Regions from separate parts of the Eubacterium sp. 1001713B170207_170306_E7 genome, predicted to be linked through region 1. Evidence: riboswitches for the same ligand, from Rfam matches in the RefSeq annotation. Region 1 holds a riboswitch; each other region holds the start of a gene.
The links. A riboswitch is a leader RNA that binds a small molecule or an ion and turns the genes downstream of it on or off. The one in region 1 is predicted to bind cobalamin.
Positions count from the first base shown of each region.

Region 2: another riboswitch for cobalamin. It lies ahead of I2B62_RS06790 (ABC transporter substrate-binding protein); the one in region 1 lies ahead of I2B62_RS16070 (DUF2284 domain-containing protein).
Region 3: another riboswitch for cobalamin. It lies ahead of I2B62_RS02615 (DUF2115 family protein); the one in region 1 lies ahead of I2B62_RS16070 (DUF2284 domain-containing protein).
Region 4: another riboswitch for cobalamin. It lies ahead of I2B62_RS02240 (alcohol dehydrogenase catalytic domain-containing protein); the one in region 1 lies ahead of I2B62_RS16070 (DUF2284 domain-containing protein).

Region 1 covers NZ_JADMVE010000007.1:3,058-7,266, forward strand. The annotation lists gene I2B62_RS16055 (dihydroxyacetone kinase subunit L) at 1-167, opposite strand, end outside; gene I2B62_RS16060 (sugar-binding domain-containing protein) at 414-1,352, shown strand; gene I2B62_RS16065 (hypothetical protein) at 1,335-1,865, opposite strand; gene I2B62_RS16070 (DUF2284 domain-containing protein) at 1,890-2,495, opposite strand; cobalamin riboswitch at 2,606-2,780, opposite strand; gene I2B62_RS16075 (peptidoglycan DD-metalloendopeptidase family protein) at 3,135-4,209, shown strand, end outside.
Region 2 covers NZ_JADMVE010000002.1:313,393-317,601, reverse strand. The annotation lists gene I2B62_RS06795 (iron chelate uptake ABC transporter family permease subunit) at 1-513, opposite strand, end outside; gene I2B62_RS06790 (ABC transporter substrate-binding protein) at 580-1,530, opposite strand; cobalamin riboswitch at 1,632-1,807, opposite strand; gene I2B62_RS06785 (sugar phosphate isomerase/epimerase) at 1,841-2,623, opposite strand; gene mtnA (S-methyl-5-thioribose-1-phosphate isomerase) at 2,633-3,667, opposite strand; gene I2B62_RS06775 (MTAP family purine nucleoside phosphorylase) at 3,984-4,209, opposite strand, start outside.
Region 3 covers NZ_JADMVE010000001.1:516,800-521,008, forward strand. The annotation lists gene I2B62_RS02605 (phosphoribosylaminoimidazolecarboxamide formyltransferase) at 1-203, opposite strand, end outside; ZMP/ZTP riboswitch at 249-327, opposite strand; gene I2B62_RS20370 (hypothetical protein) at 440-619, shown strand; gene I2B62_RS02610 (TIM barrel protein) at 713-1,678, shown strand; cobalamin riboswitch at 1,728-1,905, shown strand; gene I2B62_RS02615 (DUF2115 family protein) at 2,013-2,540, shown strand; gene I2B62_RS02620 (DUF2284 domain-containing protein) at 2,565-3,146, shown strand; gene I2B62_RS02625 (class B sortase) at 3,317-4,069, shown strand; gene I2B62_RS02630 (LysR family transcriptional regulator) at 4,120-4,209, opposite strand, start outside.
Region 4 covers NZ_JADMVE010000001.1:442,314-446,522, forward strand. The annotation lists gene trpD (anthranilate phosphoribosyltransferase) at 1-614, opposite strand, end outside; gene I2B62_RS02240 (alcohol dehydrogenase catalytic domain-containing protein) at 639-1,676, opposite strand; cobalamin riboswitch at 1,773-1,948, opposite strand; gene I2B62_RS02245 (hypothetical protein) at 2,139-2,609, shown strand; gene I2B62_RS02250 (response regulator transcription factor) at 2,901-3,602, shown strand; gene I2B62_RS02255 (ATP-binding protein) at 3,599-4,209, shown strand, end outside.

The sequences.
Region 1 (4,209 bases):
CAGGCATCGACTTCTGAGATCATGGCCTTGGCGATCTTCTCCATGGTGGTTCCATGGTCGCCATCACCGAGCTCACAGTCCAGCTTGGTTAAATTTTCGACACTGCTTTTAATTTTATTAGCAGATGTCAATAACATGTTCTTGATTTTTAAGGTTTCTACTGGCATACGCTCACCTCCGGTATCGGTTTCAACTTGCTTATAGAATATCACTGGATTTAACATTTGTCAATAATAAAAACGTAAAATAATTTAAAAACATTAAAAATCACCCTAAAAACAGAAAAAATGAGGGATTTATTGACAAATGTTAAGTATTGCGGGTTTTGAGTCTTAAAAGCAACAGATTGACATTTGTCAAAAAATAGAGTATATTTAGAAAAAAGCTGTTGACATTTGTATAAGGAGAGCATCATGAAAGAGAAAGAACTGATCCGTCTTATTACTGCGGCGCAAATGTATTATGAAGAGAATATGACTCAGGCTGAGATCGCAAAGTCCATGGGGATCTCGCGGCCCTCGGTCAGCAATCTGCTGAACAAAGCCCGCAGAGAGGGGATTGTCAAAATTGAGATTAAGTCCTTTGACAGCACCAGCATTGGAAAGAGCCGGGAGCTTTGCAACCGCTTTGGCTTAAAGAGCTGCCAAGTTGTCAGCTGTACGGAGGATAAGAATGAAACTCAGGAGCGTCTTTATGAAGCCGCTGTGGATTTCCTTCTGGAGATTCTTCCGAAAACCCGTATCCTGGGCCTTGGCTGGGGTTATAACATCAGCCGGGTCATTGATATTCTGGCGAACAGGGAGCTCGCCGGACAGTACAGCGGAAAGGTCTGCCCTCTGATCGGAACAGCGACAGTGCCTCATAAGGGCTATCACCCCAATGAGCTGGCCACAGAGTTTGCCCGGAAGACGGGCTTTGAGGCGGACTTTTTAATCTCGCCGGCCTTTCCCACGACCAAGCAGGAGCGGGATTTGTTTGTGACCACGGATAATTACAACAGTATTCTGGCTCTGTGGAAAAAGACGGATACCGCGCTGGTGACCCTTGGCGGCTATCCCTGCGTGCCGGATCATGCCACCGCCCTGCGCTTTGGGCGGCGTTTGATCACGGAGCGGGCAACCTCCAATATTCTGTCCTACTTTTTTAACTGGAAGGGGCAGCAGATTAAGGGAGAGGATGACTTCGCCATCCAGATTCCCCTGGCGCCGCTTTCCAAGATCAAGAATTTCATTGGCATTGTGCCTGTCGAGGCCAATGTGGGCTCGGCCATCGGCTGTCTGAACACGGGGTTTGCGCGCCACCTGATCATTGATGAGGAAACGGCTGAGAAAATCTTAAAAACGGACGTATAGCAGATCACTGCCAAAGCTTTCCTCGGTCTGGCCGTGGCGGTGCCTCAGGATAAAGGCAGTCAGCTCCCGTCCGCCAATCCGCCGGGTATCCCGTATGCCGTCATAGGCTGCGAGCAGGGTCTGGAGCTCCTCTGTATACTGGGGAAGAGGCCTGCAGGGCTGTCTGGTTTTGAGGGACAGGGAGATAACGCCTGCGTTAAAAAGGTTGATGGTAAAGTCCACTCTCTTTTCACCCGCGGAAAAGGCACTCTCCAGCAGCAGCTCGGTTATCCGGCAGATATCCCGCTCTCGCACAAAGGAGGACATGGGATAGAAAACTACAGGGTTAAAGTCAATGCCCTTTTCCAGGGCAATGGCCTGAAACAGGGAAAGAACGCCGTCCAATGCGCAGTAAGCTTTGGTCGCTTTTTTTCTGAGGCTGCTGTACTTTTCCTTGAGTGCGTGGAAATCGGAAACCGAAACGGCTGGGGGCAGGGGCTCGGTACAGGAAGCGGGGGTAATGGTCAGGTTCATGGTGGTTCTCCTTTCTGAATAGGGTTAAAACAGGGTAAAGCTGAAATAAGTGACGGTCTCGGGGCCGTTATTGTAGGAAAGTCCGGTTTTGCTTGCCAGGTCCATGACCACGATGCCGTAGCCCTCCACCGATGGAAAGATCTGGTCAGGGTAACGGCAGGGGGCATTGGGATAGGTGCACTGGCCGCAGAGGATACAGCCCTCCGTGGAGAGCACCAGCGCGCCGGGATAGTGGGCTCTGAAAAGCCGGGCAGCCTTGGCTGTGGCGGCCTCATGGAACATGCGGGCCCGGTGCCAGCCTTTGAAATCGTACTGTCCCTTTAAATCGGTGACCGTTGAAAGCAGGCAGACGTTCTCATAGGAGCGGCATTTGGTGACGCAGCTCTCATAGCTGCCCACTGCCGGCGGGCAGGCCCAGGTGGCGCCATAATGGCCGCACTGGTTGCCCTCGCACAGGAGCCTGGTGCCCATGGAAAACAGCAGGTCGCTGGTTTTGGCAAAGGCATATTCATGGATACCGAACAGCCCGCGTTTATCCTCAAGCTGGCGTTTGATGGTCATCAGGCTTTTGATGGCAGTGTCGCCTTTAAATTCCTTGGCTGGTTTTGCCTGTTTTTTTATTTCGATCAATGGGAATACCTCACCTTCATTTAGTGTAATAAAAAAGCCTTCTCCGGCTAGAGAAGGCAAAAAATACGGAAGGATTGGGAACGTATCTCTTAAATAACTCTAAATCGGAGTGTTTTAAGAAAACATTATGCCGGTCTTCTGGCTCTACAATGGCATTCCTCTTACCTTCCCATCCGGCGGACAGTGGCACACAAGAGGACATTTTGTATTACAGCTGCGATTACAGCAAAGGAATTTCACCTTTTTCCCATTTACATAATGTTTACAATATTAAGTTATCCCTATCATATCCCTTTGATTTTCTTTTGTCAAGGTTTATTGGGCCCTGGCAGAGGATTTCCCGTAAATTTTTTTTTAACAACAAATTTTTCCTCTTTCTTTTTCGGTTAGATGTAAAGAAAAAAATACTTAAAATTTGCTAAAGGTGCTCATGACGCCTTAAATAAACCTAAAACACGTATATTTTAATGAATTTTTCATAAAATATTAAGTAATTTCGGTTAAGGTATTGGCAAGTGCCAAAGGATATGTTAAAATATATCTAAATTGTAAATAACTTTACAATTTGGTCAAAATTATATAGGAGGGTGGTGATTAGGCATTAGCAACGAAAGCCATCGCTCAAGTGGCAAGTTTCAGATGTTTTTTAAGAAGCTTGCGCATTACGCCAAGCACTTGAGCAAAAGAGAAAAAGTCGTATTCACAGGTTTCTGTGTAGCGCTTCTTCTCGGATTCTTTTCTTCAACCTGTCTTGGTTACAAGGTCATGGTTGACGGAGAGGTTTTAGGCTATACCAAAGATGCGGCTGTGTTTACACAGAGTCTGGATCAGGTAGAGCAGGATATGCGATCGAAAACGTCGATTGAAACAGCATATGTCTACAATGATATACAGATTAAAAAGAGCATCACATTTAATAAACCAATGTTGTCAGAGGAAGAATTTACTGATGCATTGAACGCCCAGAACCTTCGGGTCGGCGTTCATGGTGTAGAATTAAAGGTTGACGGACAGGAAGTCGGTAACTTAGCTTCATCAGACCAGGTACAGGCCGGTATTGCAGGTGCAATTAATAAGATCGGTAACGTACAGGGTACAGATAAGCTGGTAAAATGCGACATCCAGAGTGACGTTGTAGAAACGCCTAAGAATTTTCCGCTCGAGGACTTAAACAGTCCGGACGAGTGCGCTAATCTTTTAGCAACAGGTAATACTAATCCGAGTAAGAGTGAAGAGAGTACGAATGCTCCAATCCAGGTAGCAAGCCGTGGTGGAGCCGATGTGGCAAGAGACCAAAGCGATGAGCCAGCCCAAGAGGAAGCTCCAGCAGCTGAAGGTACCGTTGAAAATAATAGTAATGAGAATGTAGAAAACCAGAATAATGAGACTGAGACAAGCTCCAGTATCTTAAAGATTAATCTGACTAAAACATCTACTAAAAAAGAAGACATACCTTTCCAGACCGTTGAGCAGGAAGATCCGAATGTATATGTTGATCAAACTGTAGTTACACAGCAAGGTGTGAACGGAGAACTTGATAAGGAAGTCGAAACCGTCTATGAAGACGGAAAGGTTGTGAGCGAAACGACCTTATCCGAAACAGTTGCGAAAGAGCCGGTGGCTCAGATTGTTTCAAAGGGAACCAAGCAGTACCCGACCATGTCTTCAAAGAAAGACAACTTTATTTTACCGGCAACCGGTAATATTTCCGCTT
Region 2 (4,209 bases), on a different contig from region 1:
CAGCGACTGGCTCACGGCGATCCCGCTCAGCAGAAGGGACGCAACCGGCACTTTTCTCCCGACCTTTGAAATGTTGTACACTAAAAAGATCGCCAGAAAGGCGCCTACAAAGGCCAAAACAGCGATTCCGTTCAATCCCAGGAAGCCTGTTGAAAAATGCATGACAATGCCGATGGAAGCGCCCAGCGCAGCGCCGGAGGAAACCCCCAGAATAAAAGGATCCGCCATGGGATTCTTAAAAATCCCCTGGTAGGCTGCGCCGCAGACCGCCAGCGCCCCACCTGTCAGAAAGCCCAGAATGACCCGTGGCAGCCGGACATTCCAGATAATCGCAATGTTGCCGGCAGAGATGCCATCCATATTCACAGGCAGGTGCAGGACTTCATGCAGCAAAATCCGGTTGGCCTCGCCAAAGGGAATGGAGGTAATGCCTACGATGGTGCATAAATAAATTAAGATCAGGCACCCTGCAATGGATAAGGGCATCGCGTATTTTTTTAACTTTATTTTCATCCGTCCTCTTCCTTAACCGTCTGTTTAAAACCTCCGCAGGCGGCTGGCACCTGCGGAGAAGTCTTTTTACTTAAATTGGTCCGGGTAGACCGCTGTAGCCAGAAGCTCCAGTCCATCGACAATACGGGGTCCTGGACGCTGGATCAGGTCGCTGTCCGGAGAAAGCATTTCATAGTAGACAATGGCGTTATTCTTAACCGCATTGATCTGGTCAAAGCCCGGTACCTTTTTAATTTCGTCCGGTGTGGTAAAGAAGGACACATAGACATCCGGGTTCTTTGCGATGATCTGTTCAACGCTCAGCTGCGGCCAGTCTGTGCCGGCGTCGGAGGCAATGTTTTTGGCGTTAATATCCTTGAGCATGTTGCCCAGCAGGGAGTTGTCCCCAGCGCTGTAGTAACCACCGATATCAATAAAAACGGATTTCTGCGGGTCAGCCGCCGCTGCCTTTTCCTTGATTTCTTCGTATTTTTTCGTCATGCTGTCAGTGATTTCCCTGGCCTTATCATTGGTGTTAACCACCTTACCTGTGTTGATGATGGTGCTTTCCACCGCGTCTACTGACATCGGTGTATAGGTAATGACCTTCGCGCCCGTGGCTTCAAGCTGGCTGCGGACGTCATCGCTGATCAGATCACCCGCCAGAATAACGTCCGGCGCCAAAGAAATAATCTTTTCCACATTGGGGTTATTGTAATCACCGATGGTTGCCACCTGGGCGGCTTCCTCCGGATAATTGCAGTAATCTGTCTTTCCGACCACCTTGTCTCCCACACCCAGCGCGAACAGGATTTCGGTATTCGCGGGCGACAGAGAAACGATCTTTGTGGGTTCCTTTTCGATTTCCACATTATTTCCCAGATCATCGGTAATGGAAACGGGATAAGCGGTGTCTCCGGTCACTGCGCCGGACACGCTGCCGCTCCCCTGATCCTTTGAACTGCAGCCCGCCGCGCCAGATAACAGCGCCGCACAGGCCAGGGCCATCAGCAAACTTTTCAATACTCTCTTTTTCATTGGTCCCTCCCAAAAATTTAAAACTGCTTAAAACAAAGAAAACCGACCCCAAAGGAAAGGCCGGATTATTTGTGACATACAATCCTCTGCTTCCCTCCGAAGTGATTATATTGCTTTGCTTCAAGTGTCCTGACTCTTGCTTCCTTCTCCATCCTCCCTTCCCATCAGGATACGCCTGACAGTGGTCTATGAGGATCTTGTCTGCAATTACAGTAGCGGGGGCTGTAGCGGATTTCAACCGCTTTCCTCTAACAAAACAGCATCATTAAGTTGTTAATTGAAGTTTAGCACAAATCCCCGAATTGTGCAATTAGAAATTATTGTTATCCAGGTCCAGACTGCTGCGAACCGCACGGCAGAAATCAAGGGGCTCCCGCTTTTTCCATTCTTCGCTGGCAATGACCTCGTAGGAGATAAAGTCGATCCCCGTACTCAAAATCTCCGGCATGACCTCACCGAAGGGAATCTCTCCCTCGCCCGGTATCCAGTGCCGGTCGATGTGCAGGTCGTTATCGGACAGGTGCAGCGCCTTGATGCGGTCTTTATAGGTTTTGAGGATCTTTCCTCTGCCGCAGTGCAGCATATAATCATGGGAACTGTCATAGCACATGCCAAAATGGTCGGTATGAATGGCGTCCAGCAGGCCTTTCAGCAAAAACGGGCGCGACACATTTTCGACTGCGATATCCACTCCGTACTTCTCTCCGGCCTCCGCCAGCGCTGAGAAAAAGGCTAGGCCGTTTTCCCACTTATAGGGGCCGAGGTCCAGATCATTGGTGTGCACCACCACAGCCGGAATCTCAAAGGTTCGGCAGTCCCGCACAAAGCTGACAAAGGTTTCTAAAAGCTCTCTGGTTTGTGCAGGCTCCTTTTCCCAAATGTCGTTATAACCAATAAAGGGCGCGTGAATATTGGTGATCCCAAGCTCTTTGCTCCGCACAATGTCTGGAAATTTTTCTTTTTCCAGATGGTAGGGCTCGCACTCGTCCTCCCAGGAAATCATGACCTCGTCAAAGCCGGCGGCTTTGATCACGTCAATGCGCTCCTCAAAGGGCATGAAGTAGCCAAACCACGAAAACATACTGTATTTCATTCGTCTCTCCTATTCATTCTGAAGCCTGGGGATGCTCAGGTCAAAGGGCGGATACACAACGCCCTTCTCGGTGATGATGGCCGTAACATTCTGATGCGGGGTGACGTCAAAGGCCGGGTTTTCCATGCGCACGCCGTCCGGGGCAATCTGCTGTCCCTTGATATGGCTGATCTCACGGGTATCCCGCTCTTCAATGACAATATCCTCGCCAGACCACATATTAAAATCAATGGTTGAGGTCGGCGCCGCCACGTAGAAGGGAATACCGTGAGCCTTTGCCAGAATGGACACGCTGTAGGTTCCGATCTTGTTAGCCACATCGCCATTTCGGGCAATGCGGTCCGCACCTACCACCACACAGTCAATCTTTCCCTGCTTCATCATCCAGCCAGCCATATTGTCTGTGATCAGCGTGACCGGAATGCCGTCCTTGTGCAGCTCGTAGGCGGTCAGACGGGCTCCCTGCAGAAAGGGTCTTGTCTCATCGGCGTAGACGGAAATTTCTTTCCCTGCCTCCCAGGCGGCGCGCACAACACCGAGGGCTGTCCCGTAATCGGCTGTGGCGAGGGCGCCTGCGTTACAGTGGGTCAGGATGGTATCCTTGCGGTGGATCAGCTCTGCGCCGTAAGCGCCCATATCCCGGCACATCTGGATATCCTCGGCGCAGATGGCGTCCGCCTCGGCTTTCAAAAGCGCCGTGATCGCCACCGGTGTTTTTTCCGCGTTGGCCTTGATCACGCCTTCCATCCGGTCCACTGCCCAAAACAGGTTGACCGCGGTCGGCCGGGTTGCACGGAGCACCTGGCAGACAGTCTCCATTTCTTTTAAAAAGGCCTGCTGCGGCAGCTTCTCAAATTCCAACGCGCCAAAATAAACGCCGTACCCGGCAGTCACGCCGATGGCCGGCGCGCCGCGGACAATCATATCCACAATGGCGACGGCAATCTCACGGTAGTCGGTGTAACTGTGCGTTACCTCCTCGGTTGGCAGCAGAGTCTGGTCAAGCATTTTTAAAGCGCCGTTTTCATAATAAACAGGTTTCATCATTCTTCCTTTCTCGGTATCTGAAAAAGCCTCCCTTGGTTAAGGGAGGGCAGAATGTCAAAAACTGTGAGACAAAGCCTTTTACCTAAGTAAGAAAAAGCGTCCTGCGAGTACTGCACTCACATCTGCATTTTCTTCACTGAAGTTAACGCCTGATCTCTCCATTGTCCGGCTGTTCCAGTAAAACGGCACGATTCCTGACCGTTATCCGCAGCGCCTGGACCTTTTTCCTTATCTGGATAAAAGGCGCAGTCTCGTGCTGCGCTAACGCTTTGACAATCTGGCCTCACCTATATTTTAAGGGAGGTATCTTTTTTTATATGCGTTCAATCATCTTAAAAATCAGCTGTTTTACACGGTCGTTGTTATCCTCGAGCACGCGCACCACATCCTCAGCCTGTACCGGCTTGATATCCGGGCGGCCCTCCAGTCCGGCGTCGTAGTCTGTGATCAGGGCGATGTTGACAACCGGAATGCCCTTTTCCAGACACAGGTACCCCTCCGGATACTGGGTCATATTGACCACGTCAGCTCCCATCATG
Region 3 (4,209 bases), on a different contig from region 1:
ACATGCTTAAAGCTTGCTGCGCTGGGCAGGCCTGTGGCTTCTTTTAATTCCTTCACGAGCTGCCAGCTGTTAAAGGCGTCCAGCAGGTTGATGAAGCCGGGTTTTCCGTTTAACACCTGAAGGGGAAGCTCGCCGTCCTTCATAAAGATTCGGGCAGGCTTTTGATTGGGATTGCAGCCATACTTTAATTCCAGTTCTTTCATTTTTATCATCCTCCATGTCATATAAAAAGAGCCGACAAATCCGGACTCTTTTGCCCAGACGGTCGGCTCTTGATTATTATACTTCATGTGGTTTATTCCACTTCCGTCAGTCGTATAACTATCAAAACTTTATCATATTCTTAAGCGAGTGTCAATGCTTTTGCAGCAGTCATAACACATTGAACCCGGAGCATCCAGTGTGAATTTATTTTCTTTCATAGCCTGTGAGCATGGTCATGGCAAAGCAGAAAAGTGCGGCAAAAGCCCAAAAACGGTGCTGTTTCATTGTAAAACCTCCTTTCAGTAATCAATGCGAGCGTTTCCTATTAAAACTATTATACAGAACAGCTGCAAAAGATTCAATTCTTAAAAAACCTTCACCTGTTCAGGAACGGTTTAAAACTGACGGAATTTAAGAGACGATTGACAAAACTGAGCGTGAAAGCTATGATAAAGAAAAATCAAACACTTTAAAATTTTGAAAATACAGGAAAAGCGGAGCAGATAATATGAAAAAACTCATCAATATGACGGTGTTCAGCCATGATATGGACCGGTTTAAGAACCGGAGCAGCCTGAAGGATTTTTACAGATCGCGCGGACTGGACGGCCTGGAGCTTCAGGTATTGTGGAATGAGCGTCTTCCAGAGAAGATACCCCGGCAGGATGTGGTGGGCATACACCTGAGAATGTTTCCCAGTTGGATGGATCTCTGGTTTAATAATGAAAAGGCTTTACGCAGTGAGTTTGATAAGCCGGAAAACTGGGAGGTATATTATGAGGGAAAGGACAGAACCTGTATCCTCAACCGTTTGGAAAAGGAGCTGGAAATAGCACAGACGCTGAATGCGGAGTATGTGGTGTTCCATGTCTCGGACTGCCGTTTTACGGAAACTTACCACAGAGTTTTTCATTACAGCGACGAGGCCGTGATTGACGCCAGCTGTGAAGTGATCAACACGCTTTTGGACGGTAAAAATTATACCTTTAAATTCCTGGTCGAAAATCTCTGGTGGCCCGGCCTGACCCTTACCCGGCCAGAGATGACAGAACGGCTCATGAACGGAATCCATACGGAGAATAAGGGAATCATGTTTGATACCGGCCATTTACTGCACACTAATTTAGCGCTGCAGACAGAAAAGGAGGGCATTGACTATATCCATAAGATGCTTGACGCCCACGGTGCGCTTTGCGATTATATCTGCGGGATGCACCTCCAGCAGTCACTCACAGGGGCCTATGTTCAGAAAATTCTTCAAAACCCGCCGGATTTAAAGCAAGACTTCTGGGACCGTTTCTGGCAGTGCTCGGAGCATATTTTTAATATTGACGCCCACTTGCCATTTATCCATCCTGAGGTAAATGGGCTGATACAGAGAATCGCTCCCGAATACCTGACACTGGAGCTTGTGAGCGCCGACTCGGACGAGCATGGGCAAAAGCTGGATCAACAGCTTTCAGCATTCGTTTAAGACCCGAAAAAGCTAAAACGCTTTTTCTTGACAAAGACAGCAGAAAGCGATATGATAGAGAAAATTTAATCGTGAAACTGTTCTGTGTAATGGGAAAAGGGTGTGACTCCCTTGCTGTAATCGCAGCTGTAATGCAAAATGCCTCTCAGGAACCACTGCCTCCGGGCGGGAAGGGAGAAGGATGATATTGCAAAGCCAGAAGACCGACTCAGAAACAGGTTCTTAAAGCTCCGATTTAGAGTAATAGGACAAACCACAGGCAATGATATGTCTTTTTACCTTCTCTAATTCAGAGAAGGTTTTTTTGTGGTCAGAGGAGCCGGAAAGGAGAAAAATGACAAAGTATGATTTAGTCCTTCAGCTTCAGGAGGAGGCCGAAAAGTTTGATCTGGAAGTCCTGATGCAGCAACGTGAGGAGGTACAGAAGGTAAAGTTTAAACCGGGAACCCTGGCCCACCAGACCATGCTCAATACCATTTATAATGTAACTGCCCTGATCAGTCTTAAGACAGCGGTGCTGGAGGACAATCCATTAAAAGGTATCCATGAGAAAAGGCTGTATGCTTTCCAGACACTGCTGGATCAATATCTGGAAGATTACGTGCTTGGGGGCGAGCTGCAGAAGAGCATGATCAAGCTTGCGTGTACCTATCTGGCGTTTATCGAGGAGAAGCCGCTCCACCCGGTGGGAAGTCATTTTGACGGCCAGTTTCTGGAGCAGCAGTTTGATCAGTATTATTGTCCGCAGAAGGCCAGAGAGCTGGAAAATCCGGATGCGCTCTGTCATTTTTGCAGCGCCCATTGCAAGGAGACACTGGAAACAGTGGCCTGTTCTGAGGCCCAAGACAGCATAAGCGTGTAGGGCGCTTTAAAATTTGAGGTAAAAATGGATAATTTGAGAACAGTATGTCATGCGGATAAAAAAACAATGAATCCTCCCTCGGTATTCAGGCATCCATCTCTTCAGGAAATCGGCGTAGAGGAATGCGCCTTTTCAATGACCGACCAGCTGCTTTTTTCAGACCAGACGCGTACTTTGTGCCAGCGTAACAGCTGCGGGCAGTTCAACGCGACCTGGGCATGCCCCCCGGCTGTGGGAAGCTATGAACACTGTGTGATGAAATGCCTCTCCTATAAAAATGTGATGGTCTTTTCCACCGTGGCAGACTTGAAGGGGCGCTACAACGCAAGGGGCTGGCAGGAAGCGCGTATCCGGCATGAGGCAGTGACGGCAAAGGTGGCTCAGCAGTTTCGGACACACCGGCCCGAGAGCCTTGTTTTATCGACCGAAGGGTGCCTGGTCTGCGATGTGTGCACCTACCCCCACGAGCCCTGCCGATATCCAGACAAGCTCTTTCCCTCGGTGGAGGGCTATGGGATCATCGTAATGGACATTGTGGTCAAAACCGGTCTGCGTTACACCCACGGCCCGGAAACCCTGACGTATTTTAGCTTTATTCTTTTTTAAGACCGGTATAAAATCCTTTTTGTTATCATTTAAGTCTTTATCAATTGAGAAAGATTTGATATAATGAATAACCATAAAAGGAGGTGTAATGCCTTTGGGCCTGGAAGCACTAAACAGACTGTCCTACAAATACGCAGGGACTGTAAGCCTGAAGGATCATAAATATAAATATGACAAAAAAGAAAGTGAAGAAGAAAAGAAGCGCCGTGCGCGTTGTGGGAGATATCGTCATCATTCTGATCATCCTCTCCCTTTTGGCCGCGGCGGGATGGATGCTCTACAAGGAGTTTTTTCCCAATAATACGCCGCTCCTCAAAATGCAGGTTACCAACCGGGAGGATAACAGCATCGACTGGGCAGCGCTGCGTGAGGTGAACCCGGAAACTGTTGGCTGGCTGAGCATTGAAGGAACCAATATTGATACCCCGGTGGTACAGACAACGGATAATGATAAATATCTGTACACTTCATTTAATGGCGAGTCCGACGAAAGGGGCGTTCCCTTTATCGATATGAATTATAAATGGCAGCCCAGAAGCCAGAATTCTCTGATCTATGGGCACAGCACCATGCGCAGCGGCGTGCACGTCATGTTTGACGATCTGCTCTATTATTATCAGAATCCTGATTTTATCAAAGAGCATAACAAAATTGTTTACAGAAGACCGCCGGAGCTGGGCGGTGACGGCGTATGGGAAATCTTTGCCGTGCTGGTGGAGGAGCAGGACTATGATTACAGACAGCTGGAATTTGCCGATGATGAAAGCTTTCTGGCCTATTACCAGAACATAAAGAACCAGAGTATTGTCGCGAGCGATGTGAATGTACAACCGGGTGACGAGATTCTTACGCTGTCCACCTGTATCTTTAATGTCGGTCTGAACGATGGACGTTTAGCCGTAATTGCCCGTCGGGTTTCATAAAAATCAAAGCCGTATCCCTGTGCAGGATACGGCTTTTTATTGTGCCTTTTTTACTCCCATCGCTCAAAGGCTTTGATCTTTTCGGTCAGGACTTTAATGTATTTTTCGCCGATGGCGCTCAAGCTGTGCTCGTTCCTGAG
Region 4 (4,209 bases), on a different contig from region 1:
GAGTAGACGCCGCGGACCGCGTGTTTGGGCAGGGCGGGGTTTGCCAGGGAGGCGGAGATGTTTAAGACGCTGCCAAAGGAAATCTGGGACAGCACCCGGCCGAGGGCGGTGGGGTGAACCTCTGGGCTCATACCGTTAAAGATACCGATGCCTGCGGTCTCAATGCTTGCCTTGACCACGTCCACGCTGCAGTCCACATCCACACCCAGGGCTTCCACGGCGTCGATGGTGCCGCAGACAGAGGTCAGGGCCCGGGAGCCGTGCTTGGCCATGGGCACGCCGTCCGCGGCGGCGATGATCCCGGCCACGGTGCTGATGTTAAAGGTCTTAAAGGTGTCCATGCCTGTGCCGCAGTTTTCCACCACGGGCACTGCGGTTTCGGGCGTGACCTTGCAGGTGTCGATCTCGTAGATGGCCTCAAAGCTGCCGGCCACCTCGGCGGCGGTTGGGCCCTTGGCGCTGAGGGCGGCCAGGAACGCGCCCTGCTGCATGGGCGTCTGGCGGTCGCCCAGAATTTCCATAAACATTTCCTTGGATTCTTCTTTGGTCAGATTTTCACGGTTGATGAGGCCGGTGATTACCTGGCCGTATTCTTTCATCGTTACTGCTTCCATTCTTTTATTCCTCCATATGATGTATTAATCAAAAACAACGATGGTCGACAGGGTTTCGAGCTGCCGCACATGCTCAAGGCCCTGCTCCAGCGCCTCAAGCGGGATGCGCTCGGTAATCAGGTCCTTTACGACCAGGCTGCCGTCCTCCAGCAGCTCCTTGGCCCGGCGGCTGTGCGCGATGCCGCAGCCGTAGGCGCCTACCATGGTCTGTTCCTTGTAGTGGATATGGTTGATCTCGGGCGGTGCGCTGCCGTCTGTGATCATGCCGCTGAAATGGCCGAGGCGTCCCCGCTTCCGGAGCACCGACAAGGCCAGATTCATGGCCTCCGGCGCCGCGCAGCAGGGGATGGCCGCGTCCACACCCTGGCCCTCTGTCAGGGCCGGCAGGGCCTTTTCGGCGGCCTCGTAGCCTTCAAAGACGGCGTCAAAGCCGAGCTTTTCGGCGCGCTCTGCCCGCCTGGGGTCGGTCTCGACCAGAAAGACCTTCTGCACGCCCAGGGCTCTTGCCACCCGCAGGTTGAGGATGCCCATCCGGCCCGCACCGATGATCAGCAGGGTGTCCTGGGGCTTTAGGTCCAGATTTTCCTGAACGTTGACGCAGCAGGAGAGGGGCTCGATAAAGGAGATTTCCTCAAAGCTCAGGGCGTCGTTTTCGATGACGTTGATGATCTGGCCGCGGACGCCCTCCTCGGGCACCACCAGGTACTCCTGGAAGCCGCCGTCGTAATTGAAGCCCATGATCCGCACATGGTCGCAGAGGTTGTCATAGCCCTCCTGGCAATAGGCGCACGCCCCGCAGGCGATGCCCGGATGCACCTGGACCCGCTGTCCCTTCTGGTAGCCTGTGACCGCGGCGCCCACCTCGGCGATGACGCCGGAGATTTCGTGGCCCAGCACCCGCGGGTACACCAGGTCGCGCTGGCCCATGGTCAGGCATTTGAGATCGGTTTTACATAAATTGCAGGCCCTGACCCGGACGAGGACTTCGTGGCGGCCGCAGGCCGGAACAGCCCGTTCGGTCATTTTTAGCTCGCCGGGGCCTGTTAATACAACTGCTTTCATTGGTAGTCTCCTTATTTTTTCAAACAAAAAAAGCCCGACCTTAATCTAAGGTGCGAACTTTCCATCATTCCCACAGGCCTCCACCGCTCAGATAAAGACCGTCAACACACTTCAGGCAGGTTTTCTGACTGAGGATTAACGCCGGGCTCCCTTCCCATCCTTTCAGACAGTGGTGATGAGCCGGGCAATCCACTTACAGCGGCGGGCCCGTCTAAGAATCTCACTTAGTTCCCTATTATCTGCCATGCAGCACCTGAAATGTTTTATGCTTTTTTATTATCATATCACATTTGTCCGGGGTGTCAAGAAAAAATGTAAAAGATTTAATCGAAAAATCGGGCGGGCCGGTGCGCCCAACGGCTTCTTTTATGGGCTAAAGCGTGCTATAATAGCCTTATTGGCAGCCCGGTAAATAAAAAGCCTGAGTTGAAGGCGGCTGCGGTGGGAGAAAGAGAGGAAGAAATGGGACATTTTGGTTTTTCATACGTCGGCATGCTGTATCTGCTGATGCTGTTTATCCCCAACCTGATCTGGACAAAACATCAGCCTGAGGGCTATGATTTCGGAAATGAGAATAAGGGGCTGCTGTGGTGCGAGCGCATCGGGCAGGTGGGGGTGAGTGGCTGCGCCCTGATCTTCACGGATTTTAACCTGAGGCCCCTGACGCCCTGGAGCCTGTGGCTGGTGCTGTCCTTTGGGCTGATGCTGCTGTATGAGGGCTACTGGGTCCGGTATTTCAGGAGCGGTCGGAAGCTGGAGGATTTTTACACGGGCTTCTGCGGGGTGCCCCTGGCCGGCGCGACCCTGCCGGTGGCCGCGTTCCTGTTTCTGGGGATCTACGGGAGGGTCTTTCTGATGGTGGCGTTCGCGGTGCTTTTGGGCGTCGGGCATATCGGGATTCACGGACAGCATTTCCGGGAGCTAGGGCAGTGACGGGTATGCTGGGAGATGTCAAAGGATTGCGGCAGCTGGATGCAGATTGGCGCTGTCCGGCTGTTCTGATAAGGTGGCACGAAACCTGGCCGCTTGCCGCAGCGTCTGGGCCTTTTTTCTTATCTGGATAAAATGCGCAGTCTCGGTCTGCGCCGCTTTTTTAACAGATATAGGTTGCCTTCCCGGCTCTTGCAGCTAAATTTAATCCAGATTTTACATGCTCTTAACACAACATATGCTATAATCATATTATGTTAATGATGTTAAAAGTTAGCGAAGATTGGAGCGAAAATGAAGAAAATTCTGATTATAGAAGATGAACTTAATATATTTGAGCTGATTAAATTCAATCTGGAAGCCCAGGGCTTTGAGGTTGCGGGCTTTCATGAGGGCACCGGCGCGGTCGAGAAGATTGTGGAGCAACGGCCGGATCTGATCATCCTGGACCTGATGCTGCCGGGCAAGGACGGGCTCACCATCTGCCGCGAGGTGCGGGCCGATAAGAACCTGTCCTACATCCCGGTCATCATGCTCACTGCCAAGAGCGAGGAGTTCGACAAGGTCCTGGGTCTTGAGATGGGTGCGGACGACTATATGACCAAGCCCTTCAGCGTCAAGGAGCTTTACGCCCGCGTCAAGGCCGTTCTGCGGCGGACAGAGATGATCAGAAGCTCCGACACAGAGGAGCTGGTGGTGGGCAGCCTGCGCATCCTGCCCGGCGCCTTCGAGGTATACAAAAACAACAAGAAGCTGTCGCTGACCCTGAAGGAGTACGAGCTGCTGCTGTACCTGGCCAACAACAAAAACAAGGTCCTGACCCGGGACCAGCTGCTGGACGAAATCTGGGGCTACGAGTACTATGGCGAAACCCGGACCGTGGATGTGCATATCCGCTACCTGCGTAAAAAAATCGAGGACGAGCGTGAAAAATACATCGAGACCGTGCGCGGCGTGGGCTACCGCCTGGTGGAAAATCTGGGAAGCGATCAATGAAAAAGCGCATCACCATTGTCTTTTCTGTACTCATCGTGCTGGTCACAGCCTTCTCCGGGGTATTCTCCTATGTGATCTTCAAAAACGCCTACTATGAATCCACCGAGGGCAACCTGAAAAGCAACAGCGAGTATATTGTCGAGGACCTGATGCCCGCCTACATTCAGACCGGGGACGTCTCCGGGCTGGAGCATTATGCCAACAGCACCAACCAGCGCATCAACATCATCGACGTGGCGGGAAACGTGCTGTTCGAGTCCCTGAGCGGTATCGGCTCTCTGGACAACCACCTGAGCCGGCCCGAGGTTCAGGGCGCGATGGAGGGGCAGGCCGCCACCTCGGTGCGCTACTCCGACACCATTATGAAGAACATGCTCTACCTGGCCGCCCCCTATTATCAGGATGGGCAGATAACGCACATTGTCAGAATCGCCGTGCCCCTGGACGTCATGGAGGACGTGAGCTACAGCATTATCAACAACCTGATCTTCGTGGCCCTGGCCAGTATTCTGATCGCCATTGTGATCTTTGCCCTGCTGCTGAACAACGAGACCCGGCCCCTGGATGAGGTCACCATCTTCGCCAGAAGGATCGCCCGGGGCGACTA